DNA from 3 places in the Streptomyces sp. CG4 genome. Region 1 is predicted to be linked to each of the others. Evidence: riboswitches for the same ligand, from Rfam matches in the RefSeq annotation. Region 1 holds a riboswitch; each other region holds the start of a gene.

Region 1 (4,510 bases):
ACCGGCCTCCCGTCAGGCCTGCCGCAGCCGCTTGGCGAACTCGGCCGCGGCGGCTCCCGGGTCGTCGGCCTCGGTGATCGCGCGGACGACGACCACCCGGCGGGCGCCCGCGTCCAGCACCTCGTCGAGGCGGGCGAGGTCGATGCCGCCGATCGCGAACCAGGGGCGGTCGGTGCCGAGGCCGGCCGTGTACCGGACCAGGTCGAGGCCCGGGGCGTGCCGGCCGGGCTTGGTGGGGGTGGGCCAGCAGGGGCCGGTGCAGAAGTAGTCCACGCCGTCCTGCACGGCGGCCGCGGCGGCCTCGGACTCGGCGTGCGTGGAGCGGCCGATCAGCACCTCGTCACCGAGGAGGGCGCGGGCCGCGGGGACCGGCAGATCGCCCTGGCCGAGGTGCAGCACGTCGGCGCGGGCGGCGTGGGCGACGTCCGCGCGGTCGTTCACCGCGAGGAGCTTGCCGTGCCGGGCGCAGGCGTCCGCGAAGACCTCCAGGTGCGCCAGCTCCTCGGCGGCCTCCATGCCCTTGTCGCGCAGCTGCACGATGTCGACACCGCCGGCCAGGACCGCGTCCAGGAACTCGGGAAGGTCACCCTGACGGGTGCGCGCATCCGTGCACAGGTACAGATGCGCGTCGGCGAGCGCGGTGCGTGCGGTGTCGGACATACGTAGGTCCCCCCGGTCGGTGTCCCTGACGGATTGGGCGGGTGGCGTACGGGCAGCGACGGCCCGCACGCCACCCCTCGTGGTACGGGTCGCTCAGACGGCGAGCGCCTGGGCGCGGCGCTTCACCTCCGTGCCGCGATTCTCGCTCAGGGCCTGCGCGGGGGTGCCGGGCAGGGTCGGGTCGGGGGTGAAGAGCCACTCGAGCATCTCTTCGTCCGTGAAGCCGTCGTCCCGCAGGAGCGTCAGGGTGCCGGTCAGGCCCTTGACGACCTTGTCCCCGTCGATGAAGGCGGCGGGGACGTGCAGCGCGCGGTTCTCACCGCGGCGTACGGCGATGAGCTGGCCCTCCTTGACCAGCTGCCGCACACGCGTCACCTCGACGTCGAGCATCTCTGCGATGTCGGGGAGGGTGAGCCAGGCGGGGACGAGAGCATCGATCTTTGCGTCAATCTCGGTCACGCGACCTAGCGTAGGCGCTCCGCCGGGGTGGCCGCGATGAGTGGTGCCGGGTGGTGTCGTCCGTCGGGTGATGCGCCGTCGTGGCTGGTCGCGCCCACGCGGCGGAGCCGCATATCGATACAGCCCCGCGCCCCTAGGCAGCTGCCGTCGCGTCCTTCAAGGGGCGGGCCGGGTCGGACATCGCCTCCCGGTCCATCACGCGGCCCGCTTCGATCAGCCGCCGGCCCTGGGCGAGATCACGCGGGCGGCCCACTGCCAGTAGGGCCACCAGGCGATCTTCGCGGAGCCAGCACACCGACCAGGACGGGCCCGTCGGGTCGCCGCGCCAGACCATGTGGTCCGCCGCGGCGTGGTGACCGGCGTACTGGACGAAGCGGCCGAACTGCTCGGACCAGAAGTACGGCACCGGGTCGTAGGCCGCGGGGGTCTCGCCGAGGATGTTCGCGGCGACCGTGCGCGGGCCCTGCAGGGCGTTGTCCCAGTGGTGGACCAGCAGGCGTTCGCCGTAGCGGGCGGAGGGGAAGGAGGCGCAGTCGCCGACGGCGTAGACGTCCTCGACGGAGGTGCGCAGGTGGGCGTCGGCGAGGACGTCACCGTGCGGGCCGAGCGCGATGCCGGAGCCGGCCAGCCAGGCGGTGGCGGGGCGGGCGCCGATGCCGACGACGACGGCGTCCGCGGGCAGCCGGGTGCCGTCGGCGAGGATCACCGCGCCGGGCTCGATGTGATCCACGCGCGCGTGGGTGCGCAGTTCGGCGCCGGCGTCGGCGTACCAGGCGGCCATGGGGGCCGCGACCTCGGCGGGCAGGGCGCCGGCCAGCGGCCGGTCGGCGGCCTCCACGACGGTCACCGCACAGCCGGCCTCGCGGGCGGCCGTGGCGAACTCGGCACCGATCCAGCCGGCCCCGACGACCACGATGTCGTGCTGCTCGGTCAGCACCGGCCGCAGCCGTTCGGCGTCGTCCAGGGTGCGCAGCAGATGCACGCCGGGCACGCCCTCGGTGCCGGGCAGGGTGACCGGTTCGGCGCCGGTGGCCAGGACCAGGACGTCGTACGGCACCGGGCCCGTCTCGGTGTCCAGTTCGTGCGCGGCGGGGCGCAGGCCCAGCACCTCGCAGCCGAGCCGCAGTTCGACGCCGAGCGTCTCGAAGTCCACGTCGAAGGCGGAGCCCTCGGCCTTGCCGAGCAGCACGGCCTTCGACAGCGGCGGCCGGTCGTACGGCTGGTGCGGCTCCGCGCCGAGCACGGTGACCGGCCCCCTGAAACCCTGTTCCCGCAGGGCGACCGCGGTCTGCACCCCGGCCATGCCCGCGCCGACGACGACCACGCGTCGCCCCTCCGACGTGCCCCGTTGCGCTGTCTGCTCGCTCACCCGATCACCATAGACACGTGACAACGCGTCAGTCAGCGGGCGTGCTCGGTGACCTGTTCCACAACGCTCGTGCCGGCACCCGTCCGGGACTCCCACTCCCAGGTCTCCTCCAGCCGCACCCGCCCGTCCGGCAGCTGGACGACCGTGGACACGCAGTGCCCGGAAGCGGTCGTCCCGTCGGTCCGCAGCTGGACGTACCGGAAGTCCAGCCGGTCCCCCTCGCGGGTGCCGACCAGATGGCCGCGTACGACATCGCCGCCCGCGTACTCGGCCCAGATCTCGCCGTCCTTCTCGTGGTACGCGAAGCGGGTGCGGGTACCCACCTGACCTGGAGCCTGGTCCGCCACGGGGGCGAAGGTCAGGCCGTCGAGCGACCGGGGCATGGGCAGGGGCTCCCTTACGGGTGACGAGCACGGCGGGCTAGGGTGGCCACCGTACAAGCACTCGCGGGAGCCCGGACGCACCGGGCTGAGAGGGAGGCTGGCGGCCTCCGACCGTACGAACCTGATCCGGGTCATGCCGGCGAAGGGAGGGGCTGGACGCCCATGTCGTCACGTACGTCCGATACGTCCGACGTCCTCGTCATCGGGGGCGGAATCATCGGCCTGGTCACGGCCTGGCGCGCGGCGCAGCGCGGGCTCACCACGGCCGTCGTGGACCCCGAGCCCGGTGGCGGGGCCGCGCGGGTCGCGGCCGGGATGCTGGCCGCGGTCACCGAACTGCACTACGGCGAGGAGACCCTGCTCGCCCTCAATCTCGAATCGGCGCGCCGCTACCCGGACTTCGCGGCCGAGCTGACCGAGCTGACCGGCCACGACCTGGGCTATCGCCGCTGTGGCACCCTCCAGGTCGCGCTCGACGCCGACGACCGGGCCCATCTGCGCGAGCTGCACGCGCTGCAGCGGCGCTGCGGCCTGGAGTCGGAGTGGCAGTCCGGGCGGGAGTGCCGCCGCCTGGAGCCGATGCTGGCGCCCGGGGTGCGCGGCGGGCTGCGGGTGGACGGCGACCATCAGATCGACCCGCGGCGGCTGGCGACGGCCCTGGTGGCCGCGTGCGAGCGGGCCGGCGTCACGTTCCACCGCTGCTGGGCCGAGCGGCTGGACGTCGTACGGGACCGGGCCGCCGGGGTCTGCACGCGGGACGGTACCGAGCTGCGCGCCGGGCAGGTGGTGCTCGCGGCCGGCTCCCTGAGCGGACGGCTCACGGGCGTGCCGGAGGCCGTGCTGCCGCCGGTGCGGCCGGTCAAGGGACAGGTGCTGCGGCTGACGGTGCCGCGCCGGCACGCGCCGTTCCTCAGCCGTACGGTACGGGCCGTGGTCCGTGGCAGCCAGGTCTATCTGGTGCCCCGCGAGAACGGTGAACTGGTCGTCGGCGCGACCAGCGAGGAGCTGGGCTGGGACACGACCGTCACCGCCGGTGGCGTGTACGAGCTGCTGCGCGACGCCCATGAGCTGGTGCCGGGCATCACCGAGCTGCCGCTCACCGAGACCCGGGCCGGACTGCGCCCCGGCTCCCCCGACAACGCGCCGCTGCTCGGCCCGACCGGGCTGGCGGGGCTGCTGCTGGCCACCGGGCACTTCCGCAACGGGGTGCTGCTGACGCCGGTCACCGGGGATGTGCTGGCCGAGGTGCTGGCGAGTGGTCAACTGCCGGACGAGGCACGCCCGTTCACTCCGCAGCGCTTCGGCGCCGTACTCCTGGAGCAGTCCGCATGAGCATCTCCGTGACGTTTTCCATCTCCGTCAACGGCGAGCGTCGGGAGGTCTCCTCGGGCACCTCGCTCGACGCCGTCGTACGGTCCCTGGTCGCCGCGCCCTCCGGGGTGGCCGCGGCCGTCAACGAGACCGTCGTGCCGCGTGCGCAGTGGGCGGGCACGACGCTGAGCGAGGGCGATCGCGTGGAGATCCTCACCGCGGTCCAGGGGGGCTGAGTCATGGCCGACGATTCCTTCGTCCTCGGGGGTACGGCGTACTCCTCGCGGCTGATCATGGGTACGGGCGGTGCGCCCAGCCTGGACGTGCT
Region 2 (4,510 bases), 2.0 Mb from region 1:
TACGCGCTGGGGACCGTCTGCGCGGCGGTCCCGATCACGGTCGGCACCACGGTGGCCACGATGGCCATGTCGCTGCCCGCCCACCAGGCCGATCGGTTGCTGCCCGCGGCCCATCGGCTGCAGACGGAGATCGGGCGCCATCTGGGGACGCTCACGCTCTCTATCAGTATCTGAAAACTTACTCCTTGTGATCTGCCGTGTACGTTCAGCAAGATTTGACCACCGTTAGAGGGATCAATCCCGGCCAGTCGATGTCGTATGACGGGGTAGACGATGCGCGAGTCCGTACAGGCAGAGGTCATGATGAGCTTTCTCGTGTCGGAGGAGCTCTCCTTCCGCATCCCGGTGGAGTTGTGCTACGAGACCAGTGATCCCTATGCCGTGCGGCTCACCTTCCATTTGCCCGGTGATGCCCCGGTCACCTGGGCGTTCGGACGCGAGCTGCTGATCGACGGCGTCGGCCGGCCGTGCGGGGAGGGGGATGTGCACATCGCTCCCGCCGATTCCGAGATGCTGGGTGAGGTGCTGATCAGGCTTCAGGTCGGCTGCGACCAGGCCCTGTTCCGTTCCTCCGTACCGCCGCTCGTGGCCTTCCTGGACCGTACGGACAAGCTCGTGCCGCTCGGACAGGAGGGCGCGCTGGCGGACTTCGACGCCCATCTGGAAGAGGCCCTGGACCGCATCCTGGCCGAGGAGCAGAGCGCCGGGTGAAGCGTTACGGCACGGGGCGCCAGGCGCTCCACCATGTCGCGTAGGACCAGGCAGGAACGCTTCTGCGTAGAGCGCGGAGCACAGCGAGCGGAGAGGGCCGGGCGCGGCCGGGGCCTGCCCTCCGGCCGGTCAGGGGCTGGCCGACCGCATCTTACGTCGGCCCGGTCGCCCTCACCGCTTCCGGCGTCGCCCCCGCCCACCGCGTGCCGGGACGGACTGTGCCGCTGCCGCTGCCGCTGCCGCTGCCGGGCTGTCCGGGCTCGGGCGGTCGGCCGCGACCACCAGGGCGGCGAGAGCGGTGGTGACCGGAACCGAGGCGACCAGACCGATCGAGCCCACCAACGTGCGCACGATCTCCTCGGCCACCAGTTCGCTGTTGGCCACGGTCCCGACGCCGCTCTGCGCGATCGAGAACAGCAGCAGCAACGGCAGCGCGGCACCGGCGTAGGCGAGGACGAGGGTGTTGACCACGGAGGCGATGTGGTCGCGGCCGATCCGGATGCCCGCCCGGTACAGCCCGCGCCAGCCCATCGACGGATTGGCCTCGTGCAGCTCCCAGACGGCCGATGTCTGCGTCACGGTCACATCGTCCAGGACGCCGAGCGAGCCGATGATGACGCCGGCCAGCAGCAGACCGCTCATGTCGATCGACGGATACAGGCCGTGGATCAGGCCGGTGTTGTCGTCCGTGTTCCCGGTCAGGGCGGCCCAGCCGATGAACAGGGAACCGAGCACGCCGATCAGCGACAGGGAGATCAGCGTGCCGAGCACCGCCACCGAGGTCCGGGCCGACAGTCCGTGGCACATGTAGAGGGCGATCAGCATGATGGCGCTCGCCCCGACCACGGCCACGAGCAGCGGGTTCGAACCCTGCAGGATCGCGGGCAGGATGAACAGGGTCAGCACCAGGAAGCTCACGGCCAGTGCGACGAGCGCCATGACACCGCGCAGCCTGCCGACTACCACGACGGCGATCGCGAAGATCCCCGCGAGCAGCGTCATGGGGAACTTCCGGTTCACATCGGCCACCGAGTACTGCAGATCCTTCGGCGCCGAGGGCTCGTAGGCGACCACCACCTTCTCGCCCTGGTGCAGCTGCCGGGGCTGGTCCGGTTGCACGATCTCGGTGAACGTACGGCCCGTGTCCTTGCCGGTGTCGATCCGCACGGTCGCCTTCTTGCAGGTTCCCTTCGCCTCCTGTTGCGCCGAGTTGCCCTCGGCGGTGGAGGTGTCGCCTGTCGGGGTGTCGCCGGAGGCGTTGGCCGACTGGCAGCTCACCTCGACGACCTTGGTGACCGTGGCCTGCTGCGTCTCCCGGTCGAAGCCGACGCCGGTGCGCTTGTGCGGCGGAGCTCCCCCGGGCCAGAGCACCACCAGGCCGACGACGACCGCCGCGGTGAACGGGACCAGGATCGCGGCGATGACCTTCCGCAGATGCTTGGAGACGGGGGCGGCGGGACCGTGGCTATGACTGTGCCCGTGCCCATGACCGTGACCGCTGGCGTTGTCCCCGCCTGATTCCTGCTCGGGGTCTTGCCCGTCGCCTCCGCCGAAGCGGGACCCCTGCCGGTGACCGGCTCCCGAGGGGACATGGGGGTGCTCATAACTCTGCCCGGCGCCGCTCCTCCGGACGTCGTGGCCGTATATGTCGTCGGCCGTAGGGGCGCCTTGGCTGTAGCCGCCCCCCTGTCCCGAGACGCCTGGCCGGTGCCGCTCGGGTGGTTGATACGGGTACTGCTCCATCCTGGTCACCGCCGGATCATCGCAAGAACGCTAGGGGGCCCACTGTTCACCGCGCCACATATGACGCTAGCGTGGAGGCACCTTTGCACACGCGGGAGCTCGGAGCACCGGGCTGAGAGGGCGCTGACCTCCGTAAGTGCGATGTTTCACGTGGAACAAGCGATGTTCCGCGGGAAACGTCGGCAGACGGAAACCGCTGCGTCGACCGCCGAACCTGTTACCGGGTAATGCCGGCGTAGGGAGTAGGTCTCATGACCAACAAGGACGCACGCACGCCTGCCTCTGTTCAGGACGACATGTCCCAGGAGGCCGGGAAGTCCATCGGCTGGCACAAGGCGTACGTCGCGGGTTCGCGCCCCGACCTGCGCGTGCCGGTCCGCCAGGTGCATCTCACCAACGGTCAGTCGATCACGCTGTACGACACGTCGGGCCCATACACTGATCCACTCGTCGACACCGATGTCCGCAGGGGCCTGTCGCCGCTGCGGGAGAACTGGATCATCGCCCGCGGTGACACCGAGGAGTACGCGGGCCGTCCCGTCCGCCCCGAGGACGACGGGATCAAGCACACCTCGCCGCGCGGCGGGCTGCGCAACCTGGACGCGGTCTTCCCTGGACGGCCGCGCCAGCCGCGTCGAGGCCGCAGCGGCCAGGCGGTGACGCAGCTCGCGTACGCCCGCCGGGGCGAGATCACTCCGGAGATGGAGTACGTGGCCATCCGGGAGAACGTTTCCCCCGAAGTGGTCCGTGAGGAGATCGCGGCGGGCCGGGCGGTGCTGCCGGCCAACGTCAACCACCCGGAGATCGAGCCGATGATCATCGGCAAGCGGTTCCTGGTGAAGGTCAACGCCAACATCGGCAACTCCGCGGTGACCTCCTCCATCGAGGAGGAGGTGGAGAAGATGACCTGGGCGACCCGCTGGGGTGCCGACACGGTCATGGACTTGTCCACCGGCCGCAACATCCACACCACGCGCGAATGGGTGCTGCGCAACTCCCCCGTCCCCATCGGCACGGTGCCGCTCTACCAGGCCCTGGAGAAGGTCGACGGCAGGGCCGAGGAACTGACCTGGGAGATCTACAAGGACACGGTCATCGAGCAGGCCGAGCAGGGCGTGGACTACATGACCGTCCACGCCGGCGTGCGCCTGCCGTATGTGCCGCTCACCGCCAACCGCAAGACCGGCATCGTCTCGCGTGGCGGCTCGATCATGGCCGCGTGGTGCCTGGCGCACCACAAGGAGTCGTTCCTGTACGAGAACTTCGAGGAACTCTGCGAAATCCTCGCCGCCTACGACGTCACGTACTCGCTGGGCGACGGCCTCCGGCCGGGCTCGATCGCGGACGCCAACGACGAGGCGCAGTTCGCGGAATTGCGCACGCTCGGGGAACTCAACCAGATCGCCAAGCGTTTTCATGTACAGACGATGATCGAGGGCCCCGGTCACGTCCCGATGCACAAGATCAAGGAGAACATCGACCTTCAGCAGGAGATCTGTGATGAAGCTCCGTTCTATACGCTCGGCCCGCTGACCACGGACATCGCGCCGGCGTACGACCACATCACCTCCGGCATCGGCGCCGCAATGATCGCCTGGTGGGGCACGGCGATGCTCTGCTACGTCACGCCCAAGGAACACCTGGGCCTGCCCAACCGGGACGACGTCAAGACCGGCGTCATCACCTACAAGATCGCCGCGCACGCGGCCGACCTCGCCAAGGGACACCCGGGTGCCCAGGAGTGGGACGACGCGCTGTCCGACGCCCGCTTCGAGTTCCGGTGGGAGGACCAGTTCAACCTCGCACTGGACCCGGACACGGCACGGGAGTTCCACGACGAGACCCTGCCGGCCGAGCCCGCCAAGACGGCCCACTTCTGCTCCATGTGCGGGCCGAAGTTCTGCAGCATGAAGATTAGCCAAAGCATCACAGAGCGGTTCGGTGGCGCGGTGGCTGAGGGGGCGTCGGCGGAGGAGGTCGCTGAGGGGATGCTCCAGAAGTCGAAGGAGTTCGCCGAGGCGGGGAACCGGGTGTATCTGCCGATCGCGGACTGAGT
Region 3 (4,510 bases), 4.1 Mb from region 1:
GCTCGTCACCGAAGGCGTCGGTCACATGACCGATGTAGGTGAGCTCCAGCTCCACGGGGCGGGTGGTGTCCTTGATGGTGAGATCGCCGGTCATCCGGTAGACGTCCTTGCCCGTGAGCCGCACGGCCGTGCTCGTGAACGTCATCCGCGGATGGGCCGCGGCGTCCAGGAACTGCCGGCCGACCAGATGGGCGTCGCGCTGCTCGACGCCGGTGTCGACGCTGGCGGTGTACAACACGAGATCGGCCCGGGAGCGGGCCGGATCACGGCCGTCGAAGTGCAGGCGGCTCTCGTACTGCGTGAAGGCGCCGCGCACCGTCGTCACCATCGCGTGCCGCACCGAGAACCCGATCCTGCTGTGCGCGGGATCGATCAGCCAATCGCCGGTGAGGTCCGCCAGTTCGGGGTCGGGCAGGACGGCGGTGGCACGGGCACTGGCCACCGGAGCGGCGGTCGCCACGGCAGCGGCGGACGGCTGCGCGCGCCGGTGGAAGGAGTTGCGGCCGAATAGGTTCATGGCTCATGTGGTTACGTCAGCGCCCGGAGCGGGACAAGCCCCGACCAGGAAACCCGACCGTTCGTCAGCAGAACTTCACAGTCCGCCCGGCCCGTGCCCGCGCACCCCGCCGGCGAGCCCGGCCATGCACATGCCGAGGGCGGGAAAACGCTACCGCGAGGGTCACCCGATTCGATCTGAGACACTGGTACAGCCATGCCTAAGCCCGGAGAACTCACTTTCGTCGCCCCGCGCGGAGCCAAGAAGCCGCCGCGGCACCTCGCCGATCTTTCGCCCGCCGAGCGCAAGGACGCGGTGGCCGAGATCGGGGAGAAGCCGTTCCGCGCCAAGCAGCTCTCGCAGCACTACTTCGCGCGGTACGCGCACGACCCGGAGCAGTGGACCGACATCCCCGCCGGGTCGCGCGGGAAGTTGCAGGAAGCGCTGTTCCCGGAGCTGATGACCGTCGTACGGCATCTGTCGACCGACGAGGGGACCACCCGCAAGACTCTGTGGCGGCTGTTCGACGGCACGCTCGTCGAGTCGGTGCTGATGCGGTACCCGGACCGGGTCACCATGTGCATCAGCTCGCAGGCGGGCTGCGGCATGAACTGTCCGTTCTGTGCCACCGGGCAGGCGGGTCTGGACCGGAATCTGTCCACCGCCGAGATCGTCCACCAGATCGTGGACGGCATGCGGGCGCTGCGGGACGGCGAGGTGCCCGGCGGGCCCGCGCGGCTGTCCAACATCGTCTTCATGGGCATGGGTGAGCCGCTCGCCAACTACAACCGGGTCGTGGGTGCGATCCGGGCCCTCACCGACCCCGCACCCGACGGCCTCGGGCTCTCGCAGCGCGGGATCACCGTCTCGACCGTCGGGCTGGTGCCGGCCATCCACCGGTTCGCCGACGAGGGTTTCAAGTGCCGGCTCGCGATCTCCCTGCACGCCCCCGACGACGAGCTGCGCGACACCCTCGTCCCCGTGAACACGCGGTGGAAGGTGCGCGAGGTGCTGGACGCCGGGTTCGAGTACGTCGAGAGGAGCGGGCGCAGGCTGTCCATCGAGTACGCGCTCATCCGCGACATCAACGACCAGGCCTGGCGCGGTGACCGGCTCGGCCGGCTGCTCAAGGGCAAGCCCGTGCACGTCAACCTCATCCCGCTCAACCCGACGCCGGGTTCGAAGTGGACCGCTTCCCGGCCCGAGGACGAGAAGGCCTTCGTCGAGGCGATCGCCGCCCATGGTGTGCCCGTCACGATCAGGGACACCCGGGGGCAGGAGATCGACGGAGCCTGTGGTCAGCTCGCGGCCACCGAGCGGTAATCTGGCCGGCGGCACTCATATCTTCATATCGACATCTGCATATCGGACACCTTCATATTCCGACAGGGGAGCGCCACAGCGCTGAGAGTGCGGCGGACAGGGCCGCAGACCCTCTGAACCTCGCCCAGGTCATTCTGGGTAGGAAGTTCGGTCATCACTCAAGCTGTTGCGCCCTGCCCGGACCTCCGGGCAGGGCCGCGTTCTTCCTGGCCAACCCCCAGGAGAACATCCAGTGCACAACAAGACCTTCGTGGCCGTGGCGGCCGGCCTCGGCCTGATCACGCTGTCCGCCCTGACCGGGTGTGGATCGACAGCCACCAAGTCGTCCTCGGACTCCAAGACCGTCACCCTCGTCAGCCACGACTCGTGGGCCGTCTCCAAGAGCGTGCTGGGCGACTTCGAGAAGCAGTCCGGATACAAGGTCCACGTCCTCAAGGACGGCGACGCCGGGCAGGCCGTCAACAAGGCGCTCCTGACCAAGGACAACCCGCAGGGCGACGTCTTCTTCGGCGTCGACAACACCCTGCTCTCCCGCGCCCTCGCGGGCGGCCTCTTCCAGCCGTACCAGGCCAAAGGCCTCGCCAAGGTCGGCGCCGCCTACCAGCTCGACCAGGACAAGCACCGGGTCACGCCGGTCGACTACGGCGACATCTGCGTCAACTACGACAAGGCCTACTTCAGCGAGCACAAGCTGACCCCGCCGCAGTCCTTCGCCGACCTGGCCAAGCCCGAGTACAAGAACCTCCTGGTCACCGAGAACGCCGCGACCTCCTCGCCCGGCCTCGGCTTCCTGCTGGGCAGCGCCGCACAGTTCGGTGACAACGGCTGGCAGGACTACTGGAAGAAGCTCAAGGCCAACGGCGTCAAGGTCGTCGACGGCTGGGAGCAGGCCTACTACCAGGAGTTCTCCGGTTCGTCGGAGGGGAAGAAGGCGGGCGGTGACCGGCCGCTCGTCGTGTCGTACGCCTCCTCCCCGCCCGCCGAGGTGATCTACGCCAAGAAGCGGCCCAGCACCGCCCCGACCGGCGTGGCGAGCGGCACCTGCTTCCGGCAGATCGAGTTCGCCGGACTGCTGAGCAACGCCAGGAACCCCAAGGGTGCCCAGGCGTTCATCGACTTCCTGGTCTCCAAGGAGTTCCAGGAGGACATGCCGCTGAACATGTACGTCTACCCGGTGCTGGACGGCGCGAAGGTGCCCGCCGAGTTCACCGAGTACGGCCCGGCCGCCCAGCACCCCGAGACCATGGCTCCCGGCAAGATCACCGCCAACCGTGACCAGTGGGTCAAGTCGTGGACCTCGCTCGTACTGAAGTAGCTGAAGCAGCTGAAGCAGCCGGACCCCGGCGGGGGAACGCGGCGCGGCTCGGCCTGATGGCCCTGCCCGTCGCGTTCTTCGCCGTGTTCTTCGCCTGGCCCGTGGCCGCGATCGTCGCGCGCGGCCTGAAGGCGGACGGCGCCTGGCAGTTCGGGCGGATCACGGACGTGGTCACGCAGCCGGACATCCGGCACGTGCTGTGGTTCACCATCTGGCAGGCGCTCGCCTCCACCGCGCTCACCCTGCTCCTCGCGCTGCCCGCGGCCTATGTCTTCGCCCGGCTCGACTTCCCCGGCAAGCGGCTGCTGCGGGCCGTCGTCACCGTGCCGTTCGTGCTGCCGACCGTCGTCGTCGGCACGGCCTTCCTGGCCCTGGTCGGCCGGGGCGGCCTGCTGGACGACCTGTGGGGCGTACGGCTGGACACCACGGTGTGGGCGATCCTGCTGGCACACGTCTTCTTCAACTATGCGGTCGTCGTCCGGACGGTCGGCGGGCTGTGGGCCCAGCTCGACCCCCGCCAGGAGGAGGCCGCCCGGATGCTGGGCGCCTCGCCGCTCGGCGCCTGGCGGAAGGTGACCCTGCCGGCCCTGGCGCCCGCCGTGGCCGCCGCCGCGCTGATGGTGTTCCTGTTCACCTTCACCTCCTTCGGCGTCGTCCAGATCCTCGGCGGCCCCACCTTCTCCACGCTCGAAGTGGAGATCTACCGGCAGACCTCCGAGATCTTCGACCTCTCCACGGCCGCTGTCCTCACCCTCGTCCAGTTCGTGGCCGTCGGCGCGATCCTCGCCGTGCACGCCTGGACGGTACGGCGCCGGGAGACCGCCCTGCGGCTGGTGGACGCCGAGATCACCGCTCGGCGGCCGCGTGGCGCGGGCCAGTGGACCCTGCTCGCCGCCGTCCTCGTCACCATCGCGCTGCTCCTCGCCCTGCCGCTCGCCGTCCTCGTCCGCCGCTCCCTCGACGCACCCGGCCTCGGCTACTACCGCGCACTGACGAACGCCGACGGCGGTACGTTCCTGGTGGCGCCCGTGCACGCGGTGTGGACCTCACTGCAGTACGCCGGCGCCGCCACCGCCATCGCCGTGGTGATCGGAGGTCTCGCCGCCGCCGCGCTGGCCCGCCGGGACGCCGGTCGGCTGGTGCGGGGCTTCGACGCGCTGCTGATGCTGCCGCTCGGCGTGTCCGCCGTGACCGTCGGCTTCGGCTTCCTGATCGCGCTCGACAAGCCGCCCCTGGACCTCAGACAGTCCTGGATCCTCGTCCCGCTCGCGCAGGCGCTGGTGGGCGCCCCCTTCGTCGTACGGACCATGCTGCCCGTGCTGCGTGCCGTCGACGGACGGCTGCGCGAGGCGGCGGCCGTGCTCGGGGCCTCGCCG

What was found. A riboswitch is a leader RNA that binds a small molecule or an ion and turns the genes downstream of it on or off. The one in region 1 is predicted to bind thiamine pyrophosphate.
Region 2: it holds a riboswitch for thiamine pyrophosphate, as region 1 does, so the genes downstream of both, thiC (phosphomethylpyrimidine synthase ThiC) here and thiO (glycine oxidase ThiO) in region 1, are expected to answer to the same signal.
Region 3: it holds a riboswitch for thiamine pyrophosphate, as region 1 does, so the genes downstream of both, AB5L52_RS12960 (thiamine ABC transporter substrate-binding protein) here and thiO (glycine oxidase ThiO) in region 1, are expected to answer to the same signal.

The regions. Positions count from the first base shown of each region.
Region 1 is NZ_CP163525.1:6,980,723-6,985,232, reverse strand. It holds gene thiE (thiamine phosphate synthase) at 13-660, opposite strand; gene AB5L52_RS31900 (Rv2175c family DNA-binding protein) at 754-1,119, opposite strand; gene AB5L52_RS31895 (FAD-dependent oxidoreductase) at 1,253-2,488, opposite strand; gene AB5L52_RS31890 (hypothetical protein) at 2,521-2,871, opposite strand; TPP riboswitch at 2,925-3,036, shown strand; gene thiO (glycine oxidase ThiO) at 3,034-4,203, shown strand; gene thiS (sulfur carrier protein ThiS) at 4,200-4,418, shown strand; gene AB5L52_RS31875 (thiazole synthase) at 4,422-4,510, shown strand, end outside.
Region 2 is NZ_CP163525.1:4,963,493-4,968,002, forward strand. It holds gene AB5L52_RS22405 (IclR family transcriptional regulator C-terminal domain-containing protein) at 1-174, shown strand, start outside; gene AB5L52_RS22410 (SsgA family sporulation/cell division regulator) at 274-711, shown strand; gene AB5L52_RS22415 (YibE/F family protein) at 883-2,454, opposite strand; TPP riboswitch at 2,536-2,713, shown strand; gene thiC (phosphomethylpyrimidine synthase ThiC) at 2,706-4,508, shown strand.
Region 3 is NZ_CP163525.1:2,884,713-2,889,222, reverse strand. It holds gene AB5L52_RS12970 (YceI family protein) at 1-517, opposite strand, end outside; gene rlmN (23S rRNA (adenine(2503)-C(2))-methyltransferase RlmN) at 713-1,819, shown strand; TPP riboswitch at 1,874-1,982, shown strand; gene AB5L52_RS12960 (thiamine ABC transporter substrate-binding protein) at 2,052-3,134, shown strand; gene AB5L52_RS12955 (iron ABC transporter permease) at 3,191-4,510, shown strand, end outside.